Regions from separate parts of the Streptomyces sp. Wb2n-11 genome, predicted to be linked through region 2. Evidence: riboswitches for the same ligand, from Rfam matches in the RefSeq annotation. Region 2 holds a riboswitch; the other holds the start of a gene.
What was found. Region 2 has a riboswitch for cyclic di-AMP ahead of BN1555_RS03570 (M23 family metallopeptidase). Riboswitches for the same ligand answer to the same signal wherever they lie in the genome.
Positions count from the first base shown of each region.

Region 1: linked by a shared signal. The riboswitch ahead of BN1555_RS03040 (transglycosylase SLT domain-containing protein) and the one ahead of BN1555_RS03570 (M23 family metallopeptidase) in region 2 are both predicted to bind cyclic di-AMP.

Region 1 covers NZ_CVPB01000001.1:687,820-698,196, forward strand. The annotation lists gene BN1555_RS40040 (hypothetical protein) at 5-130, opposite strand; gene BN1555_RS03015 (AraC family transcriptional regulator) at 280-1,146, shown strand; partial or broken gene BN1555_RS40045 (hypothetical protein) at 1,215-1,555, shown strand; gene BN1555_RS03030 (arylsulfatase) at 1,886-2,551, opposite strand; cyclic di-AMP (ydaO/yuaA leader) riboswitch at 3,797-3,957, shown strand; gene BN1555_RS03040 (transglycosylase SLT domain-containing protein) at 3,960-4,721, shown strand; gene BN1555_RS03045 (pectate lyase family protein) at 5,494-6,477, opposite strand; gene BN1555_RS03050 (arabinan endo-1,5-alpha-L-arabinosidase) at 6,591-7,514, opposite strand; gene BN1555_RS03055 (pectate lyase) at 8,088-8,885, shown strand; gene BN1555_RS03060 (hypothetical protein) at 8,929-9,249, shown strand; gene BN1555_RS03065 (rhamnogalacturonan lyase) at 9,336-10,377, opposite strand, start outside.
Region 2 covers NZ_CVPB01000001.1:800,731-811,107, forward strand. The annotation lists gene BN1555_RS03545 (STM4014 family protein) at 1-1,135, shown strand, start outside; gene BN1555_RS03550 (STM4013/SEN3800 family hydrolase) at 1,137-1,949, shown strand; gene BN1555_RS03555 (STM4012 family radical SAM protein) at 1,946-3,274, shown strand; gene BN1555_RS03560 (STM4011 family radical SAM protein) at 3,411-4,319, shown strand; gene BN1555_RS03565 (SGNH/GDSL hydrolase family protein) at 4,272-5,063, opposite strand; gene BN1555_RS03570 (M23 family metallopeptidase) at 5,256-6,206, opposite strand; cyclic di-AMP (ydaO/yuaA leader) riboswitch at 6,209-6,383, opposite strand; partial or broken gene BN1555_RS03575 (alpha-galactosidase) at 6,768-8,863, opposite strand; gene BN1555_RS03580 (tyrosine-protein phosphatase) at 9,030-9,848, shown strand; gene BN1555_RS38825 (DUF6126 family protein) at 9,861-10,007, opposite strand; gene BN1555_RS03585 (helix-turn-helix domain-containing protein) at 10,009-10,377, opposite strand, start outside.

The DNA of each region.
Region 1 (10,377 bases), 110 kb from region 2:
AGGTTCAGGGCGAGCGAGTGGGACGCGCGCGGCGATCCGGGGGAGAGAGCTCGCCGTCGGCGAGCAGCGTGAAGACCTGGGCCGGGCCGGCGTGCGGCCCGGCGCGGAAGGCGTCGAGTGCATTGATCACGGCGCCCGTGTCCCTCGTCGTGGTGGACGCGGGTGTGGGGTGCGCGGGCCGTCGGGGGCCGGCGTACCCGACCGGGCCGGGCACAGGATGTCGGGTCCGGCAGGGTGGGTCCTTCCTAGCGTGAGTGACCGGGAGGGAAGGAGGCCGGGGTGCTGGAGCGGCTGAACCAGGCCATGGAGCACATCGAGTGCCACCTTGATCAGCGGATCGAGGTGGCCGACCTGGCGCGGATCGCGGTGACGTCGGAGTACCACTTCCGGCGGCTGTTCTCCGCGCTGGCGGGGATCCCGCTCTCGGAGTACGTCCGGCGCAGGCGGCTGACGGTCGCGGGTGCCGAGGTGCTGGGCGGGGAGCGGACGCTGCTGGAGGTCGCGGTGCGTTACGGCTACACCTCGGGGGAGGCGTTCGCGCGTGCGTTCCGCGTCATGCACGGCGTCGGTCCCGGCGAGGCCAGGCGGACCGGTGCGCGCCTGCAGTCCCAGCCACGGATGTCCTTCCGCCTCATCGTCGAAGGGAGCAGCAGCATGCAGTACAAGATCGTGGAGAAGGACGAGTTCCGTGTGGTCGGCAGGAAGGCGCGTGTCCCGCTCGTGCATGAGGGGGCGAACCCTGCCATCGCCGCCTTCATCCGGGGGATCGGCCAGGAGACGCTGCGGCGCATCGAGAGTCTGTCCGACCAGGAGCCGGAGGGGATCATCTCGGTGAGCGACGACCTGGACGAGAGCCGCGCCGAGGGAACCGAACTCGACTACTACCACGGCGTGGTGACGCGCGCCGCGGTGCCCGAGGACATGGACGCGCTCACCGTCCCGGCCGGGACGTGGGCCGTCTTCGAAAGCTCCGGGCCGTTTCCGCGGACGCTCCAGTACCTGTGGCGGGACGTGTTCACGCAGTGGTTCCCGTCCAATCCCTACCGGAGCCGGCCGGGGCCCGAGATCCTGCGGACCCGGCTGTCGCGGGACGGGACACAGGCGGACGCGGAGCTGTGGATCCCCGTGGAGCGGACAGCGGCCTGAGCCACGGCGCACGGCGGTCCTGGGCCGCCACGTACTGGAGACGCCGATCGGACTGGCGCGCGGACCGCGTCGTCCGGGCGGTGTCCCCGACCGGATCAGGGCCGCGTACGACGCCGGACCCGGCCCGCCGAGCCTGCTCTCCGACCAGGGGTTCACCGAGGGGACCGGTGCCGCGCAGGGCGGCCGGCGCGTGGTGGCGGCGCGCCCGCCGGGTGTGCCGGCGCGGGGCTTCCCGGCGGCCCCGGCGTACTACGACGCGCTGCGCGCGGAGCGGCTGCCCGCGGCCCTCACCCAGGGGCAGTGCGACTTCTCCGGCGCGCACGCCTGCCGGCGCACCGACCGCGAGGGTTCGTTCCACACCCTCAGGACCCTCGGGGACGGTGTCCGGCCGGAAGCGCCCGCCCGCTGATCAGACCCCCGTGGGTCCCGGGGCCGGCTCGGGATCGGGTACGGGCTCGGGCCCCGGGGGCTTCGGGATCGGATCGGGCCCCGGCTCCGGCGGAACCGGCACCGGGCCGGGTCCCGGGCCCGGCAGGGGGCCCGGATCGGGGCCGGGCGGGCCGGGGGAAGGGATCGGCGACGGCGGTACGGGGTCCGGGTACGGATGGGTCATGGCTGGCCTCCTGCCTGTCGTGCGACGGGGTCAAGACCCACTTTCTCCCTGTGCGGCTGCCCCCGCCCGCCGGGGTCACACATCCGGGTACGGGCAAACCGGAGTAACTGGTACCGGCGGGCGCCGTCACCCCTGCCGGACGGTCGCCGCCGCCGCGCGCAGGCCGGGCCCCGGGCTGGAGAGCACGGGCACGGCGGTGCGGCCGTCGCGGGTGCGGGCGGCCGCGTCCGCCATGGACGCCTGGGCCAGCACCACCACGTCCACCCCGGTGACCGCGTCGACGGCCCGGGCGACGAGGTCCAGGTAGCCGTCCCGGTCGCCGTCCTCGAAGCGCTTCCACGCGCCTTCGGCCCGCACGGTACGGATGTCGGCCCGCCGCTCCGCCGCGTCCGCCTCCTCCCTGATCAGGTCGCACGTGGGACCGAAAGTACTGTCCACCGAGGCGACCACCGCTATGCGGACCGTGTCGCGCTCCGGCGCGGCGGCGACGGCGGCGGCCGCCATCGGGCGGTCCACCCGCAGCACGGGGACGCCGAGCCGCGCACCGTACGCCTCCGCCGTCGCGCCGATGGTGGAGCACGTGCAGAGTACGGCCGTGGTCCTGCCCTCACCGACGGCCGCGGCGAGCACCGCGGCGATCGCGGAGTCAGCGGCGCCGGGCCCGCCGGAGCGGGCCTTCGCCAGCAGTTCCTCGTGCACCACGTGGCGCATTTCGAGGCCGGGGTGTTCACGGTCGCGCAACGCGTCGAAGACGGGGACGTGGACGGGCGAGGTGTGCAGCAGTGTGAGCATGCTCGTGATGCTAGGGCGTGACCAGGACGTTTCCCCGGCTCGGAGCGGTCTGCGGGCCCGTACGCATGCCGGGTTCGACGGCCGCGCCCTGACCCAGGTGCTCCTCGAGGAGGCGATCCCGTATCAGGACCTGCCGATGCGGGAGGAGCGCGGGGGGCCGGACGGCTTCTTCTCCACCGGCGTACCGGACCTCTCGGACGGCGAACTCCCCTTCCAGGAGCGGGTCGTCGCCGCCCACCCGGATCTGGAGGAGCTGAGGCGTCGGCCGCCGCCCGGTGCGGGCGTGCCCGCACGACCGAGCGCGTGCAGGCGGACGAGGCCGGCAAGGAGTGGCCGCGGGACTGCCACCTCGCCAGCACCGAATCGCCTGCACCGAAGGGAATCCCGCCGTGCTCAAGGGACCTGACGATCCGTTGCTGGAGCCTCTGGACGCCTGCCTCGACTCCCCGCTCCCCTCCCCGTGACTGCCCAGTCCTTCCGGGTTGATCGCCGCGGCGGACCTGCGGCTGCTGCCGAGCGACGGCTTCGCCGCACTCGGGGAGCATCTGGCCGCCGACAGCGGCCGGGCACCGGGCTGGGTGCGGCACCCCCGCGCGCTCGGCGCCGCACCTGTTGGAGGGACGCGTCAAGGCGTGGACCGGCTGGAAGCCGGTCCACTTCGAGGCGGCGGCAGCCGAACTGGGCGAGTCGGAGCCGGTGTTGCGCACGGACCGCCGCGTCTCCCCGTCCAGACGTCGAGGCGTCGAGGCATCAGGGCGTCGAGGCGTCGAGGCATCAGGGCGTCGACGCCCGGCCCGCTGCCCCCGGCCGGGGAAGCCGGTCGGCATACATCTGGCGACGGTGCCCTCCGGCCCACCGCCCACGCTTTCCCGCGTACACGGGAGGGCCGTAACGGCTGGAGCCGACCGGAAAGGGCCTCGAACCTCCGCATTTCCATATCGGACTAAATACCCCCATGACATGCCATGTCGTATGCATGCAGAGGCGGTTGCGTGCCCGCTCCTGACCGGCGGTGCATCCCAAGTGATATGAGTCACGGCCCTCGACGGCATGATCGAAGCGGCGGAGGGCACAGTTCCGGCCCACAGAAAGAAAGTTGAGTTCTCACTCAAGGCGCGCGACGGAATTTCCTCCGTCCGGAACCGCGACATGGATCTTGCGGAGCAATTTCAGAGCTTGTTCCGCCCGGCCTCTCTCGCTTACGGTCACCGTCAATCCGGGTGGACCGCCGAATCCTGCCGCCGTCCGGAAACCACACCTACTCACGTACGGCAGGAGCGGGGGACCCAGGTAAGCCGCCGATCCGGAATTCCGGAACGGCTTGGGGTGAAGTCGCATTCACATGCGGCCGGGCATCTCCAGCCCGAACCCGACAGCTCACCTCGCAGGCGACGGAGAGGAAATCACCATGCCCGCAAAGGGTAAGCACCGTCGTTCCAGGTACGGCTCACTCACTCGGGGCTTCATCGCCGCGGGTACGGGAGGCGCCGCACTCGTCCTCCCGCTCATCGGCGCGACCTCCGCCGGCGCGGCGCCGCAGGCCGCCGCTGCCGAGAAGGCCGACTCCGTCATCTACGCCGTGATGTCGGGCGACTCGCTCTCCAAGATCGCCGGTGACCACTCCGTGGCCGGCGGCTGGAAGAAGCTGTACCAGGACAACCGGGAGGCCGTCGGCGCCAACCCCTCGCTGATCCGTCCCGGCCTCGAGCTGACGATCGCCAGGGGGGCCGAGGCCAAGACCGAGGCCGAGGCCGAGACGCCGGCGTCCTCCGAGCGGGCCGACCGTTCCGAGCGGAAGACCGCACCGGCCGCCGAAAGCGACGCCCCCGCCGTGGAAACCGCGTCCTATTCCAACGACCTCGACGGCTGGATCAAGGAATCGCTGGCCGTCATGGCCAAGCACGGTATTCCCGGCACGTATGAGGGAATTCACAGGAACATCATGCGTGAGTCCTCGGGCAACCCGCGGGCCATCAACAACTGGGACTCCAACGCTGTCGCCGGCACTCCGTCCAAGGGCCTTCTCCAGGTGATCCAGCCGACGTTCCAGGCCTATCACGTGCCCGGTACGTCGACGGACAGTTACGACCCGGTCGCCAATATCACCGCCGCGTGCAACTACGCCGCCGACCGGTACGGCTCGATCGACAATGTGAACGGCCCCTACTAGAAGGCCCGCGTCCTCGGCCCCGCTCCCCCAGCCGTTCAGGCGGCGGAGCGGGGCCGTCGGCGTTGTCCGTCCGGGCCCGTGAGCCGGGAGGTTCCCGTCGAGCGGCCGCAGCGGCCGCGCACGGGCCTTCTACGCCGCGTTCCCGACCTCGCGGTCCCCCTCCCCTCGCAGGGCGGCCCTCCGCCTCGGTGAACGACATCTCCGGCGGCGGGTCTCGGGGCATGGCGGAACATGCGGGTGAGGTGGACCACACCGAGCCCCAGCCGGACGAGGCCCAGGGTGAACGCCTCGCCGCCGAGGCCGTACAGCGGGCAAGGATCCGCCACCGCACCGGTCCCGGATGCGACGACGTACGACAGCGGGCCCGGGCCGCCTCCGTCGCGGCGCCGGCGCGCGCAGGTGACGGGGGACCGCGACATTGACGAACGTGAAGGCGACGGTCCACCCCGGAGCGGCACGCCGGGGAACCGTGCCTGCGGGTACGCCCCACCGATGAGCCGGATGGTCATCGGGAGGAAGAGGTAGCCGAGCCGGGGCGCCGTGACAGATCGCGAGTCCGGTCCGCCCGGTGCCGCGGACGTCGAAGACCACGAACCGGCCCCTCGGGCCGTAGGACTCGCTGGGCAGCCGCTTTCCCGTCCTTCCCCGCCGTGTCATGCGCCTCAGGACTTCCGCTCACGTCCCGGTCACCGCGACCGTGGCGCGGCCGCCGCCCGCTGCCCGCGGGGGGCGGCCGCTGTGCGCCGGCCGCTCCCCGGCGGCCGGCGGCCGGTCAGCCGATCCGGCCGGTACCCGCGCCCGCCGTCACCGAGGCGACGACGGAGGAGGCCGGCTCCGCCGTGTAGCTGTACGGCGGGTTCGTGAAGGAGCCCGTACGGGATATCTCAGTCGCGGCGCCTCCGAGGTCGTTGCCGCGCAGCACCGCGTACCCGTCGACGTCACTGCTGCGGCTGGTGGTCACGGCGAGCTTCGTCGTACGGAAGACGTTGTTCTCGACGAGCATCTGCGCGCCCATGCGGGAGTGCACGGCGGTGTCGGCGCCCTGTACGTAGTTGTCGTAGAAGTGGCCGGTGCCGAAGCGCAGACTGGGGATGCGCGAGAAGACGTTGCTGAAGTGGTTGTGGTGGTACGTCACACGCAAGTGCCCGGTGTCCTCGGCCGCGTTGTTGTCGCTGTGGCCGACGAGGCTGCCCTTGAAGTGGTCCTTGAAGGTGTTCCAGGACACGGTGACGGAGTCGGACGCGTGCGTGATGTCCAGAAGTCCGTCGTAGTAGTCCTTGTCGCCCTGGTTGCGGTCGGCGGAGAAGGCGTTGTGGTCGATCCACACCTTCGTGGACTTCTGGACGGTGATGCCGTCGGCGGGGGCCACGGGCTTGCTGATGTTCAGGTTGCGGACGACGACATTCGTCTTCTCCTTGATCCGCAGCCCGCCACCGGTGAAGCCGGAGGACGAACCGACGCCCAGGACGGTGGTGTTGGATCCGATGTCGACCTGTCCGGACAGCGGGATGAGCCCGGACACCTTCACGACCTTGGCCGAATCGCTCGCGACGGCGGTCTTGAAGGCGGCGAGCGTGGAGACGGTGGTGGCAGGTGCGTTGCCACCGCCCGTGGTGCCGGCGCCGAAGCCGATGGGCGCGGCTTCGGCGGCGCCCGCCGAGTCGGGGGCCAGCGTGGTGAGAGCGAAGGCGGCCGCGCAGCCGGCGGCGAGTGCGGCGAGACGCCGCGGGGTGGTGAGGGTACGGAGATCGCTCATGAGGGGGGTCCTTCCCTGGGTGGGGGGATGAGCGGGTGACGTGAGCCGGGCTCGCGGAGGACCGCGCGTCCCGGTCCCCGGTGTCCGTGCGTGGTGTTGCCGTCGATCTGCCGTCAGTACGCGGTGGGCCAGCCGCCGTTCCAGCTCAGCAGGTTGAGGCCGAGCTTGGGCGCGCCGGCGTCATTGCCGTCGTAGTAGTGGTAGACGAGCAGGTCGCCGTCGGAGTCGGGCATGATGTCCTGCCCGCCGGGGCCGATCACGGATCCTTGTGACGCCATGACCACGGTGCCGCCGTCGTTGTTCATGGGGACGCCGTTGCGGTCGTAGTACGGCCCGGTGGGGCTGGTGGCCCGGCCGACCTTGATCTTGTACGTGGAGGCGGTGCCGCTGCAGCAGGTGTCGTACGAGGCGAAGAGGTAGTAGTACCCGTTCCGCTTGACCACGGTCGGGCCCTCCACCGCCCTCGCCCCCGTGGGGCGCGAGGCGAGCGAGTGGCGGGTGGTGTCCCCCGCGTACTGCTTGCCGGTCCCGGGGTCGAGGCGGATCATCTTGATCCCGCTCCAGTGGGAGCCGAAGGCCAGCCACCACTTGCCGTCGCCGTCGACGAACAGGTCCGGGTCGATGGCGTTGTAGTCACTGCTGGAGGTGGAGGAGTAGACGATGCCCTGATCGCTCCAGCTGCCCGGCAGGCCGGTCGAGGAGGTGGCGAGGCCGATGGCGGAGGTGTTGGAGCCGAAGCTCGAAACGGAGTAGTACATCAGGTACCGGCCGCCGTGGTACGAGATGTCGGGTGCCCACGGGTCGTTCGCGGACGAGTAGCGCGACCACCAACCGGGCGGTGAGGAAAGGGCGTTGCCGTTGCGGCTGAAGGCGGTGCGGTCGGTGGAGGTACGGGACTCCAGGTAGCCGTGGGTGGAGTAGAGCAGGTACCGGCCGTCCGACTTGCGGAGCATGGTCGGGTCGTGGACGACCACGTCCCCCGTAACCCTTCCGGGTCCGGGATAGGCGGAGGCGCTCGACGGCATCAGGGCCAGCATGACGGCGGCGGGCAGGGCGAGGAACGAAGATCTGCGCAGAGTGCGGCTCACACGCTTCTCCTTCAACTCGGTGGTTCACATGACGCATTGTTCGAAATGTCGAACAATGATCGCGACTTCGGACGTGATACTGAACGGGAAAAACGGGGGCCGCGCACCGGACAGCGATGGTGCGAACGGGAGCGGGGCGACCACTCGGCGCCCTGGAACCGGACGCCGGCAACGGACTCGCGGCGGGGCCCCCCGGGCCGAGAGTGGCACGCCCCCCACCCCCGGGGCAATACCCTTGCACTCCTTCCAGAGTTCACCCGTTCAGACAAAGTTCATGAATAAAAACAATCCTTCCCCCGGCCCGACCCCCCTTCCGGTGCGCACCTTCCCCCTTCCGGGCCTGCTCGCACAGCCCGCACGCCCAGCAGAACCGGAGGCAACAGGGGGTGGTGCGGAGGTGGCCCGCCAGAAACGTCATGTCCACCTGATTGACATGAACCCGTCCTCTCTCTAGTTTCTCGGCAACCGACCGAGTTCATGAACATGAACACGGCGGGCTGTGACTCATCAAGGAGGAGCACCATGGCCCTACGCGACAAAAACCGGCGAGCCATGCCGACATCCCGCGTTCTCCTGTCCGCCCTGGCTCTCGCCCTGCCGGCCGTACTGATCGGCAGCGGTCCCGCCGCGGCGGCCGCCTGGCCCACGCCGGCCGGGCAGAAGGCCGTCCCCACCACGATCAAGGTGAGCGGGGTCGTGGACGGCAAGATGGTCCGTCACTACGGCAGCGGAGACCTCGGTTCCGGCGGTCAGGACGAGGGCCAGGGACCGCTCTTCGAGCTGGCCGACGGCGCCACGCTCAAGAACGTGATCCTCGGCTCCCCGGCCGCCGACGGCATCCACTGCAAGGGCACCTGCACGCTCCAGAACGTCTGGTGGGAGGACGTCGGCGAGGACGCCGCCACCTTCAAGGGCACCTCCGCGTCCCAGACCATGACCATCGACGGCGGCGGCGCCCGCAAGGCGTCCGACAAGGTCTTCCAGCACAACGGCCCCGGCACGATGGTCATCAAGAACTTCCAGGTCAACGACTTCGGGAAGCTCTACCGTTCGTGCGGCAACTGCAGCAAGCAGTACCAGCGCCACGTGGTGATCCAGAACGTGACCGTCACCGCTCCCGGCAAGTCCCTCGCCGGCATCAACTCCAACTACGGCGACACCGCCCGGCTCTCGGCCGTCACCATCGTCGGCGACAGCAGCCGCAACATCGTCCCCTGCGAACGCTACAAGGGCGTCACCAGCGGCGAACCCACCAAGCTCGGCAGCGGACCGGACCCCACGCACTGTCTGTACAGCGCCTCCAGCATCACCTACAAGTAGCCGGCGCCCCCCACACCGAACTCTCCGAGCAGAGGAACCCCCCATGGCAGAACTCCCTCTCCGCAAGAGAAAACCCGGACTTCGCGGCGGCACCGGCCCGGCCGGCAGCAAGGTGGAGCCCCTCGACGCCGGTGGTGCCGCCTGGGACCCCCGCCGGGGAAACACCGGCGGGAACGCCCACTCCTTCGCGCGGACGAGCAGCACGTCCAGCGTGAACCCGGACACGGACGGCTTCCCGCGGGCCCTCGGACGGCGCGGCGAGGCGAGTCCCTCCACGTACCGGTCCAGCGTGCGGGCGGGTGCTGAGGTCTTCACCCGCAAGGGCCGGCCGGACACGAGTTCGTACGCCGCCACCGCCGGGTAGCGCGTCCGCCAGAAGCGGCACGGACACCGGGCCGGCTCCGCCCCCACGGGCGGCGCCGGCCTCGGTGCGTGGCAGGGTGCGGCCGGTCAGCGGGCGTACACCGCCGGCCTCGGCGGAGTCGGCATCCTGTCGCCGATGAAGAAACTCGGGTGGGGCGGCTGGTTGTAGGCCGTGTTCTGCCAGGCGACGGCCTCGCGGTACTGGACGTCGTGCATCAGCGTGGTGATGCGCGTGGTGGTGACCGCGGTCGTGGTGTACACGCGCAGCGCGCTGCTGTCGGTGGTGCGCCAGACGACTTCCTCGCGCCAGTCGCCGAAGAGGTCACCGCTGAGGGCGGGGGTCGCCTTGGTGCCGTTGTTGGAGGCCACCCCGCTGCCGGTCAGCAGACGCGTCTCCCCGCCGGTGCCGTACTTGTCGACGCGGGTGCCGTCGAGCAGTTCCCGTACGGGATCGGCGTCCCACCAGGCCAGGAAGTTCGTCGAGGACGGCTTGCGGCCCACGATCCGCCCGGCCGGGTCGCGTACGCCGTCGCCCCCGGTCGAGGACCAGGACTCGGCGCCCGCGCTGCCCGCCCAGATGTCGGCGGACACTCCTCGGCCGTTGTCGCCGCCCGCCGGGGTCGACCACAGGATCTGACCGGTGCGCGCGTCCGCCATCCAGGAACTCGGCTTGGTGCTGTCCTCGTCGACCTTGAACACCTCCAGGCCGCTCCGGGAGGGGGCGAGGTCGCCGACGTGCAGGGCGTCCCCGTGGCCGTTGCGGGTGTTCCACAGCCCGCGGCCCGTGTCGTCGACGGCCATGGAGCCGTAGACGATCTCGTCGCGGCCGTCGGCGTCCACGTCCGCGACGGAGAGGTTGTGGTTTCCCTGGCCGGCGTACGCGCTGTTGCCGGACGCGCTGGAGTCGAAGGTCCAGCGCTTGGTCAGCCTGCCGTCGCGGAAGTCCCAGGCCGCGATGACACTGCGCGTGTAGTAACCGCGCGCCATGACGATGCTCGGCCGCTGTCCGTCGAGGTAGGCGGTGGCGGCGAGGAAGCGGTCCACGCGGTTGCCGTACGAGTCGCCCCACGAGGAGACGGTCCCGCGGGGCGGGTCGTAGTCGACGGTGGAGAGCGCCGCACCCGTCCGG
Region 2 (10,377 bases):
CAACCCCGCCAACCGCCGCGTCGCGCTCTTCCAGGAGGCCGTGACCGCCGCCGGACTCCCCGCCGCACGCGTCGTCCCCTGGCTGGCCGTGCTCACGAACGGAGCCGCGTTCCGTCCGGGCGAGACCGTACGGATCGACTCGCCCGGCGAGGACCTCGAGGTCGAGCGGCTGCTGCGGGGTGTCGGCGACGGCACCCGGGTGGAGGGATCGGCTCGCTGGTACGAGCGGTTCACCGGGGCCGTACGGGAAGTGGGCCGGGCTGCGGCGGACTGCACCCTGCTCGACGACCCCGACGAGCTGGCGGTGCTGTTCGACAAGCGGCTGTGTCATGCCGTGCTGCACGGCGCGGGCGTTCCCGTGCCGCCTTCGCCCACCTCCGGGGCCACGGCACCGGGCGTACGCGGCTGGCCGGACGTACGCGAGCTGCTGCGCGCGCACCGTATGCCGCGTGCCTTCGTCAAGCTCGCGCACGGCTCGTCGGCCTCCGGTGTGCTGGCCGTCGAGACGGCGGGCCCCGGCCGGGTGCGGGCCACCACCTCCGTGGAACGCGATCCGCGGGGACGGCTCTTCAACTCCCTGCGGGTACGCCGCTGTACGGCCGAAGGCGAGATCGCGGCGATCGTGGACGCGCTCGCACCGGACGGCCTCCACATCGAACGCTGGATGCCCAAGGCCGCCCAGCGGGGCCGGGCCGCCGACCTGCGGGTCGTCGTGGTCGGCGGCAGGGCCACGCACGCCGTCGTACGGACCAGCCGCTCCCCCATGACCAACCTCCATCTCGGCGGCGCGCGCGGGGACCTCGACGAGGCCCGGGCCGCCATGGCCGCGGCGGGCGGCAGCTGGGAGGAGGCCGTGGAGGTGTGCGAGCGCGCGGCGGCCTGCTTCCCGCGCACCCTCTGTGTGGGTGTCGATCTGCTGCCCGCCGTCGGCTGGCGCCGCTTCGCCGTCGGCGAGGTCAACGCGTTCGGCGATCTGCTGCCGCGCCTCACCGGGCTGCCCGGCAGCGACGCCGAGGGCCTGGACACCTACGCGGCGCAGGTCGCCGCCGTACAACGCGCTGCGCAAAGCGCAGCACAACGCGCCGTACCTCCCCTCGTACGGCGCACGACAAGGAACCACCATGCGATCGCCTGACATGAACAAGATCGTCGGCAGCCACGATCTGCTGCTCGTCACCCTCGACACCCTCCGCCACGACGTCGCCGCCGAGCTCGCCGCCGCCGGCCGCATACCGAACCTGGCCGCCCATCTGCCCGGCGGCGCGTGGGAGAAACGGCACGCGCCCGGCAGCTTCACCTACGCCTCGCACCAGGCGATCTTCGCGGGCTTCCTGCCCACGCCCGCCGCGCCGGGGCCCCACCCCCGGCTGTTCGCCGCGCGTTTCGCGGGCAGCGAGACCACCGCGGAGCGCACCTTCGTCTTCGACGCCCCCGACCTCGTCTCCGGTCTCGCGGACGCCGGCTACCGCACGGTGTGCATCGGCGGTGTCGGCTTCTTCGACCGGCAGGGACCGCTCGGCTCGGTGCTGCCGGGGATGTTCCAGGAGAGCCACTGGGAGCCGGAGTTCGGGGTGGCGTCGTCCACGTCCTTCGAGGATCAGGTCGGCCGGGCCGAGCGGGTCGTCGCCGGGCTCCCGGCGGACCAGCGGCTGTTCCTGTTCGTCAACGTCTCCGCGCTGCACCAGCCGAACTGGTTCCACCTGCCCGGCGCCACCCGCGAGGCGGGTGACTCGCGCGCCACCCACGCGGCGGCCCTGGAGTACGTCGACCGGCACATCGGCCGTCTGTTCGCCGCCGCGAGCAGCCGCCGCCCCTGCTTCGCCATCGTCTGTTCCGACCACGGAACGGCGTACGGCGACGACGGCTACACCGGCCACCGCCTCGGCCACGAGGCCGTCTGGACCGTCCCCTACGCCCACTTCACCCTCGACCAAGGGGCCACCCGATGAGCACCACAACGCCCCGCCCCTACCAGGATTACGTCTACGCCTACCCGCACAAGACGGCGTACCGCGGGCTGGAGAACCGCCCCTCCCTCCGCGGCCTCTGGGCGGACGAACCCAAGAACGCCCTTTCCCTCTACCTCCACATACCGTTCTGCGAGGTCCGCTGCGGCTTCTGCAACCTCTTCACCCGGATCGGCGCCCCCGGTGAACTGACCGGCCGCTACCTCGACGCGCTCGATCGGCAGGCGACCGCCGTCCGCGACGCCCTCGGTGACGGCGGCGTCCACTTCGCCGCCGCGGCCTTCGGCGGCGGCACCCCCACCTTCCTCGACCCCGGTGAGCTCGAACGGCTCTGCGACATCGCCGAGAAGCGGATGGGCGCGGACCTCGGCGCCGTGCCCCTGTCCGTCGAGGCCTCCCCGGCCACCGCGACCCCCGACCGCCTCACTGTTCTCGCCGCCCGCGGCACGACCCGCCTCAGCCTCGGCGTCCAGAGCTTCGTGGATTCCGAAGCCCGCGCGGCCGTGCGCCCCCAGCGCCGCGCGGACGTCGAGACGGCCCTCGCCGCCGTCCGCGACGCCCGCATCCCGGTCCTCAACATCGACCTCATCTACGGCATCGAGGGCCAGACCGCCGAGACCTGGCGCACGTCGCTCGACGCGGCGCTCGCCTGGCGGCCCGAGGAGCTCTACCTCTACCCCCTGTACGTACGCCCGCTCACCGGCCTCGGCCGGCTCGGCGCCGAGGCCGACGCCGCCTGGGACACCCAGCGCCTGCGCCTCTACCGCCAGGGCCGGGACCACCTCCTCGCCCACGGCTACGAGCAGGTCTCGATGCGCATGTTCCGCCGCGCGGACGCTCCGGAGCAGGCGGCCGACGACTACGCCTGCCAGACCGACGGCATGATCGGCCTCGGCTGCGGAGCCCGTTCGTACACCTCCGCGCTCCACTACTCCTTCGACTACGCCGTCGACATGCGCGAGGTCCGCAAGATCATCGACGACTACACCGCCACCGGGGACTTCTCCCGTGCCGAGGTGGGCCGGTACGTCGACGCCGACGAGGCACGCCGCCGCCATCTGCTCCAGTCGCTCCTCCAGGCCGGGGGCATGCGCCTGACGGACTACGCCGAGCGGTTCGGCACGGCGCCGGCCGACGACTTCCCCGCCGAACTCGGCCGCTTCGCCGCCCGCGGCTGGCTCGACGACGGCGCGCCGAAGGACCTGCTCCGGCTGTCCGCCGACGGCCTCGCGTACTCCGACGCGCTCGGCCCGGAACTCTTCTCCGACTCCGTACGGGCCGCCATGGCCGCGTACGAACCGAAGTGAGCCCGGCCATGGAGCCGAAGGACCTGCTCCGGCTGTCCGCCGACGGCCTCGCGTACTCCGACGCGCTCGGCCCGGAACTCTTCTCCGACTCCGTACGGGCCGCCATGGCCGCGTACGAACCGAAGTGAGCCCGGCCATGGACCTGACGATCCTCTACCGCGGCCCGCTCGCCTCCTGCGACTACGACTGTCCGTACTGCCCGTTCGCCAAGCGCCGCGACAGCCGCGAGCAGTTGCGCGCCGACCGCGCCGCGCTGGAGCGCTTCACCGAGTGGGCCGCCGCGCAGACGAACGGCGACCGCCTCTCGGTGCTCCTCACCCCGTGGGGCGAGGGCCTGGTCCGCTCCTGGTACCGCCGCGCCCTCACCGAGCTGTCCCGCATGCCGCACGTCCGGCGCGTCGCCATCCAGACCAACCTCAGCTGCCGCACCGACTGGCTCACCGAAGCAGGCGCCGACCTCGGCACGCTCGCGCTGTGGTGCACGTACCACCCGGGGCAGACACCGTACGGCCGTTTCCTCGCCAAGTGCCGCGAACTGACCGTCCGCGGCGTGCGGTTCAGCGTCGGCGTGGTCGGCTTCCCCGAGCACCTCGAAGAGGCGCGCAGGCTGCGCGCCGCGCTCCCCTCCGAGGTCTACCTGTGGGTCAACGCGGCCGAGGGCCGCACCTACACGGACGAGGAGGCCGGACACTGGACGGCTCTGGACCCCCTCTTCCCGTACAGCCGCCACCCGCACCGCTCCGCCGGTCTGCCCTGCCGGACCGGCGAATCGGTGATCTCGGTGGACGGCGAGGGCACGGTGCGCCGCTGCCACTTCGTGCGCGCCGAGCTCGGCAACCTCTACGACGGCTCGTACCGGCAGGCACTGCGTCCGCGTGCCTGCCCCCTCGCCGTCTGCGACTGCCACATCGGCTACGTCCACCTGGAGACGCTGCCGCTGTACGACGTGTTCGCGGGCGGCGTCCTGGAACGCGTCCCCGGCGCACCTGCCGCCCTCTCACAAGGGCAGCAGGTCGGGCCGCTTCGCCTCGACGTGGTCACCTGAGGACTCCCCGCGCAGCCGGCGCCCGATCCACGGCACCAGGTGCTCCCGCGCCCACTGGATGTTGTCCCGGCGCACCTCCAGCACGCCGCGCGGCGCCATCGGCGGCCACGCCTGGTCCGGGTCGGCCGGGACGTCGAGCCCGAGCACCTGCGCGGCGCGCAGCGCCACCCGGGTGTGGCCCTCGGGCGAGAGGTGCAGCCGGTCGCCGTCCCAGGCGCGCCGGTCCTGGATGGACTTGAGCGACCACAGGTCGAGCACCGGGCAGCCGTACCGGTCGGCGACCGCCCGTACGTGCGCCGTGTACGTCGCGATCTTGCCGCGCAGATGACGCAGCACGGGCATGGTGCGCGTGTCGAAGCCGGTGGTCACCATCACGGTGCCCACGGCGCCGGCGAGGTCGGCCACGGCCCGCTCGAAGCGCTCGGCGACGTCGTCGGGGTCGCTGCCGGGCCGGAGGATGTCGTTGCCGCCGGCGCAGAAGCTCACCAGGTCGGGTGCGAGCGCCTTCGCGCGCGGGACCTGCTCCGCCACGATCTGGTCGAGGAGACGGCCGCGTACGGCGAGGTTGGCGTAGCGGAACGTGTGCTCGGGTACGCGGTCGTCGAGGAGTACGGCGAGCCGGTCGGCCCAGCCGATGAACGCACCGTCGGGTCCGGGATCTCCGACGCCTTCGGTGAAGCTGTCGCCGATCGCCGCGTACGACCCGATGGTGCCTGCGCTGAATGATCTCGAATCGTCTGCCACGTCGGCACATCCTTCACCGGAATGAGTGACCTACGCCACCGTAGGGAGGGGTTGACGTGGGGTGATATAGGACACCGGTCAAGCTTTGTCCAACCCGGAATAGACCAAAAAATGCGCATACGCCCCCTTCCGCCGCCCGGTGCGGGCGGCGGAAGGGGGCGTACAGGAGCGTTCAGGCCGACCCGGGAGGGATCAGACGGTGACGCCGTGGCCGCGCAGGTAGGCCAGCGGGTCGACGTCCGAGCCGTAGCTCGGGCCGGTCCGGATCTCGAAGTGCAGGTGCGGGCCGGTCGAGTTGCCCGTGGAGCCGGAGAGGCCTATCTGTGTGCCGCCGCCGACGCTCTGGCCGGAGGAGACGGACAGCGAGGACAGGTGGGCGTACTGCGAGTACCGGCCGTCGTCGTGCTTGATGACGACCTCGTTGCCGTACGAGCCGCTCCAGCCCGCGGAGACGACGGTGCCGGCACCGACGGCCTTGACCGGGGTGCCGCTGGCCGCGGCGAAGTCGACGCCCGTGTGGTAGCCACTGGACCAGCTGCCGCCGGCGGCGCGGTACGGGGTGGTGACGCTCGCGGAGACCGGGGCGGTGAAGCCGGATCCGGTGCTCTGGGCGGCGGAGGCGGAGTTCACGGAAGTGGACTCCTCGGCCTTGGCCTCGGTCTTGGCCTCGGCCTTGGGAGCGGCGGCCTCGGCCTTGGGCGCGGCAGGAGCCTCGGCCGCAGGCTTCGCCTGCTTCGCCGGGGCCTGCTTCGCCGGGGCCTGCTTCGCGGGCGCCGACGCCTTGGCGCCGATGGTCAGCTCCATGCCCGGCAGGATCAGCGAGGGGTTGCCGCCGACGACCTCACGGTTGTCCTCGTACAGCTTCTGCCAGCCACCGCGCACGTTCTGCTCTTCGGCGATCTTCGACAGGTAGTCCCCGGAGACCACGGAGTAGATCTTGGTGCTGGTCTTCTTCTGCGGCGTCGCCTTCTCGGACACCGCGGCGGCGGACGCGGCGGCCGGGGCTGCGGCCTTCTCCGCGGCGTTCGCACCGGTGGCGGTGATCAGGGGAAGTGCGAGTACGGCTCCGCCCGCTCCCGCGGCGACAATTCCGCGAGTGATCGAGTTGGACCTCGGGCGGCGGTGCTTACCCTTTGCGGGCATGGAACATTCCTCTCCGGCGCCTACGAGGTGAGCTGTCGGGTTCGGGCTGGAGATGCCCGGCCGCGCTGCTGCGCGACTTCACCCCAAGCCGGTCCGGACGCACGAGACGTCCGGATCACCGGCGTACTTACCTGGGTCCCCCGCTCCTGCCAACGCGTGAGTGAGTGAGTGCGGATTCCGGGAGGTGGCAGGATTCGGCGGTCCACCCGGATTGCGGTGACCGTAAGCCGACGGGGGTCCCCCGTACAAGCCAGTCCATTCACACGGGCATTGCCTGACGGGAATTCACCACGGAATTCCCGTCACCCTCCGTGGATTACGGATCTTTACGCACCGCCCGTGAACCGGCATTTGCACCCGGAGCTTCGCCACGCACTGTCACGAATATGATCCTGCTCACCAGCGGCCTCTGCCATTTCCCGGCCCTACAAGGGAAGTTGCCCCAGAATCGTCCGTTTCACCCCAAATGCAACCCATCTCCCCGACCGTGGACCGCAAGGGTCGGGAAGGGGAAGCGGGAAGGGCGCGGGAAGAACATGGAGGAGCGGGGAGGAACAGGGCTCAGACCCTCCTCAGCCGGAAGACCGCGGCATCGAGGTCACCGCGCAGCGCGGTGCGCAGTCCCCGGTGGAGCAGTACGGAACCCCGGTGCACGGCCGAGGTGTCGAGGCAGGCGTACGCCGCGTCCGGGTCGAGCCCGCGCAGGCGCAGCGGAGGCTGCTGCTCGCCGTAGTGCTGGGCCTGGAGCCAGGCGAGGACGACGGTGTCGTCCCCGCGTACGTACTGGACCGCGCTGAGCCCGCCCTCGGGCGCCCGCAGCCGGTACAGCTCGCCGTGCTGCACGACCGGCCGGATCTCCTTGTACAGGTCCACCCACTCGCGCGCCTCGGCGATCTCGTCCTCGCTCCACCCGGCCAGGTCGCCGCCGATGCCGAGCACCCCCGCCATCGCGCTCACGAAGCGGAAGCGCAGCGAGCTGACCCGCCCGTTGAGCTGCGTGTTGGGGCTGTCGGTGACCCAGGCGGCCATCGCCCGCGCCGGGTGCAGCTGGCTGAAGCCGTGCTGGATGGCGAGCCGGTCCAGCGGGTCGGTGTTGTCGGAGGTCCACACCTGGTCGGTACGGGAGAGAATCCCGAGGTCGATCCGGCCGCCGCCCCCGAACAGGACTCGAAGGCGACGTCCGGATGCGCGGCCCGCAGCCGGTCGAGGAGCGCGTACAGCGCGTGCACATGCTCGGTCCACAGCTTCTGCGGGTACGGTTCGCCCGGCCAGCCCGCGTCGGTGAAGCAGCGGTTGAAGTCCCACTTCACGTAGTCGACGGGAGCGCTCGACAGCAGCCCGTGGAGCTGGTCCCAGAGGTACGCCTGGACGTCGCCGCGCGCGAGGTTGAGGACGAGCTGGTTGCGGAACTCGGTACGGGTGCGGCCGGGATGGTGCTGCACCCAGTCGGGGTGCGCCCGGTACAGGTCACTGTCCGCGTTCACCATCTCCGGCTCGACCCAGATCCCGAACCGCATGCCCAGGCCGTGCACTTCGTCCGCGAGCGGCCCCAGCCCGCCGGGGAAGCGGTCCGGGTTCGGCGTCCAGTCGCCGAGCCCGGCGCGGTCACTGGTCCGGGCGCCGAACCAGGCGTCGTCCACGACGAACAGCTCCACGCCGATGTCGGCGGCCCGCCGCGCGAGGACGCGCTGCTGTTCCTCGGAGATGTCGAAGCCGGTCGCCTCCCAGGAGTTGTAGAGGACGGGCCGCTCGCGGTCCGCGCCGGGGACGACGTGCGCGAGCTGCCAGGCGTGCCAGGCACGGCTCGCGCCGCCGAACCCGCCCTCGCTCCACAGCCCCGCGAAGACGGGTGTGGTGTACGTTCCGCCGGGCGCCAGCCGCAGCAGACCCGATTCGTCGTGCCCGGCCCCGCCGGTGATCTGCACGGTGCCGTCGGGCAGTTGCTGTACGGCGATGCGCCACGACCCGGACCAGCCGAGCGCGCAGCCGTACACCTCGCCGCTCTCCTCGGCCGCGCCCTCCGCGTCGAGCGCGACCCACGGCAGGTGCTGGTGCCCGGTGTGGCCGCGGCGACTGCCCAGGATCTTCTCGCCGGGGGTGAGCGCGGAGCGTACGAGCCGGGACTCGGCCGCCCACCGGCCGTGCAGCTGGCTCAGCCGCCACCGCTCGCGCCGGGGCAGCGTCCAGGCGGCGGCGTCGGCCCGCAGCAGCTCCAGGGCGGGGGCGCCGGCCGGCCCCTCGTGTGCGACGGTGGCCCACCGCTCGACGACGTCGGAGTCCTCGCGCATCCGGTAGTGCAGGGTGAGGCCGAGGTGGTGCACGGGGTCGGTGAAGCGCAGCCGCAGTTCGTCGCCCGCCGCGCTGGAGCCGTCGTAGAGCCACTCGGTGCCGCGCACCTCGGGCGTACGCACGGACAGGGCGGGGCGCACGAAGCGGGGCCCGCCCTCGACGGGGTACTCCTCGCGCCCGTCGAGCTGCGACTCGAACGGCCAGTAGGGCGGTGGAGGTTCGGCGGCGAGGGACTCGGCGTCGGCGAGGGAGATGCGTGGCCCCCAGTGCAGATGGACCAGTTCGTCCCGGTCCGTGAGGTGCAGCGCGTAGCTGCCGGCCGCTCCGGAGAGCAGCCAGGTACGGCCGTTGCCGCCGGTCTCGATCATGCAGTCCCCTCGGATCGGCACAGGTGCGAACATCTTGGCCGTCCTGCCGCCCCGGGGCAACGCCCGCACGGCGACGGCCGAGATGCTTGCCCCAGGTACCCATGTCGTATCGTCGAAACGCGCCGAAGTCGGCGAGCAGCGCCGACGGCAGACTTCAGGAGCCCACGTGACACAGCAGCTGCCGCAGGTCCCGTCGACAGAGCCCGAGCCCGAGCTTGCCGCGGTGCGCAACTTCCGTGACGTGGGCGGTCTGCCGACCGTGGACGGGCGGCGGGTCCGGCACGGAGTGCTTTTCCGCAGCGGCCACCTGGCACACGCCACCGCCGCCGACGCGGCGTTCCTCGGTTCGCTGGGCCTCCACACGGTCTTCGACTTCCGCAACGAGGCGGACCAGAAGCTGGAGGGCCCGGACATCGAGCTGCCGGGTGTGCGCAATGTGAATCTGCCGCTGACGGACCCGGCCGACGGCGCCGTGTTCTGGAAGATGGTCCGCGACGGGAACCTCGACGAGCTGCGCGAGATCCTCTCGGACGACAAGGGCGCCGACCGGATGTCGGCGACGTACCGGGAGATCGTCAGGGGGCGTACGGCCGAGCACAGCCGGGTGCTGCACGCTCTCGCCGAGGACAGCGTCCCCGCGCTGATGCACTGCGCGGCGGGCAAGGACCGCGCGGGCCTGTCGATAGCCGTGACCCTGCTCGCGGTCGGTGTCGAGCGCGACGCCATCGAGGCCGACTACCTGAAGTCGAACGACCCGCACCGCCGCTACAAGGTGCACCGCAGCGACAACTCGCCCGCCGGGATGTCCTCCGAGGTGATGGAGCTGCTCAACCCGCTCTTCGAGGCCCGCGCGGAGTACCTGGCCGCGGCCTTCGAGACGATCGAGGAGACCTGGGGCACCACCGACCGCTACCTCGCGGAGGGGCTGAACGTCACCCCCGGGATCCGCGAGCGGCTGCGGGTGCGCCTGCTCGACGAGAGCTGAGCGCAGCCGGTGTCAGCGTGAGCCGCCGAGCGTGAAGAGCAGGTAGACGAAGGCCGCGAAGAGGTGGCCCGCGACGACGTACACGAAGACGCGGATCGCCAGGCCTCTGGGGATCCTGTCCTCCACGAAGCGGCGGGCTGTGGTCTTGTCTTCCGGCATCTCAGGTCTCCTGGGGGAGGCACAGCGCGGCGGTGGCGCTCTGCAGCAAGGTGTGGACGAACAGCAGGTCGGCCCCGTCCGGGGAGGCGGCCGCGATGCGGTGCGGGGTCAGCGAGTCGAAGTGCGCGCTGTCTCCGGCATCGAGCCGGTGGACGCTCTCGCCGAGCACCAGGCGCAGGGGCCCCGACAGCACGTACAGCCACTCCTCACCGGGGTGGACCCTCACCAGGTCCCCCTGCGCGCCGTACGGCACGTGCACCCGCAGCGCCTGCATGGCCCGCCCCGGGCCGCCGGCCCGGTGGTACGTCCAGCCGTCGGCCTCCCGCGGCTGCGCCTCGTCCGCGCGCAGTACGGCGTCCCACTCGCCCGG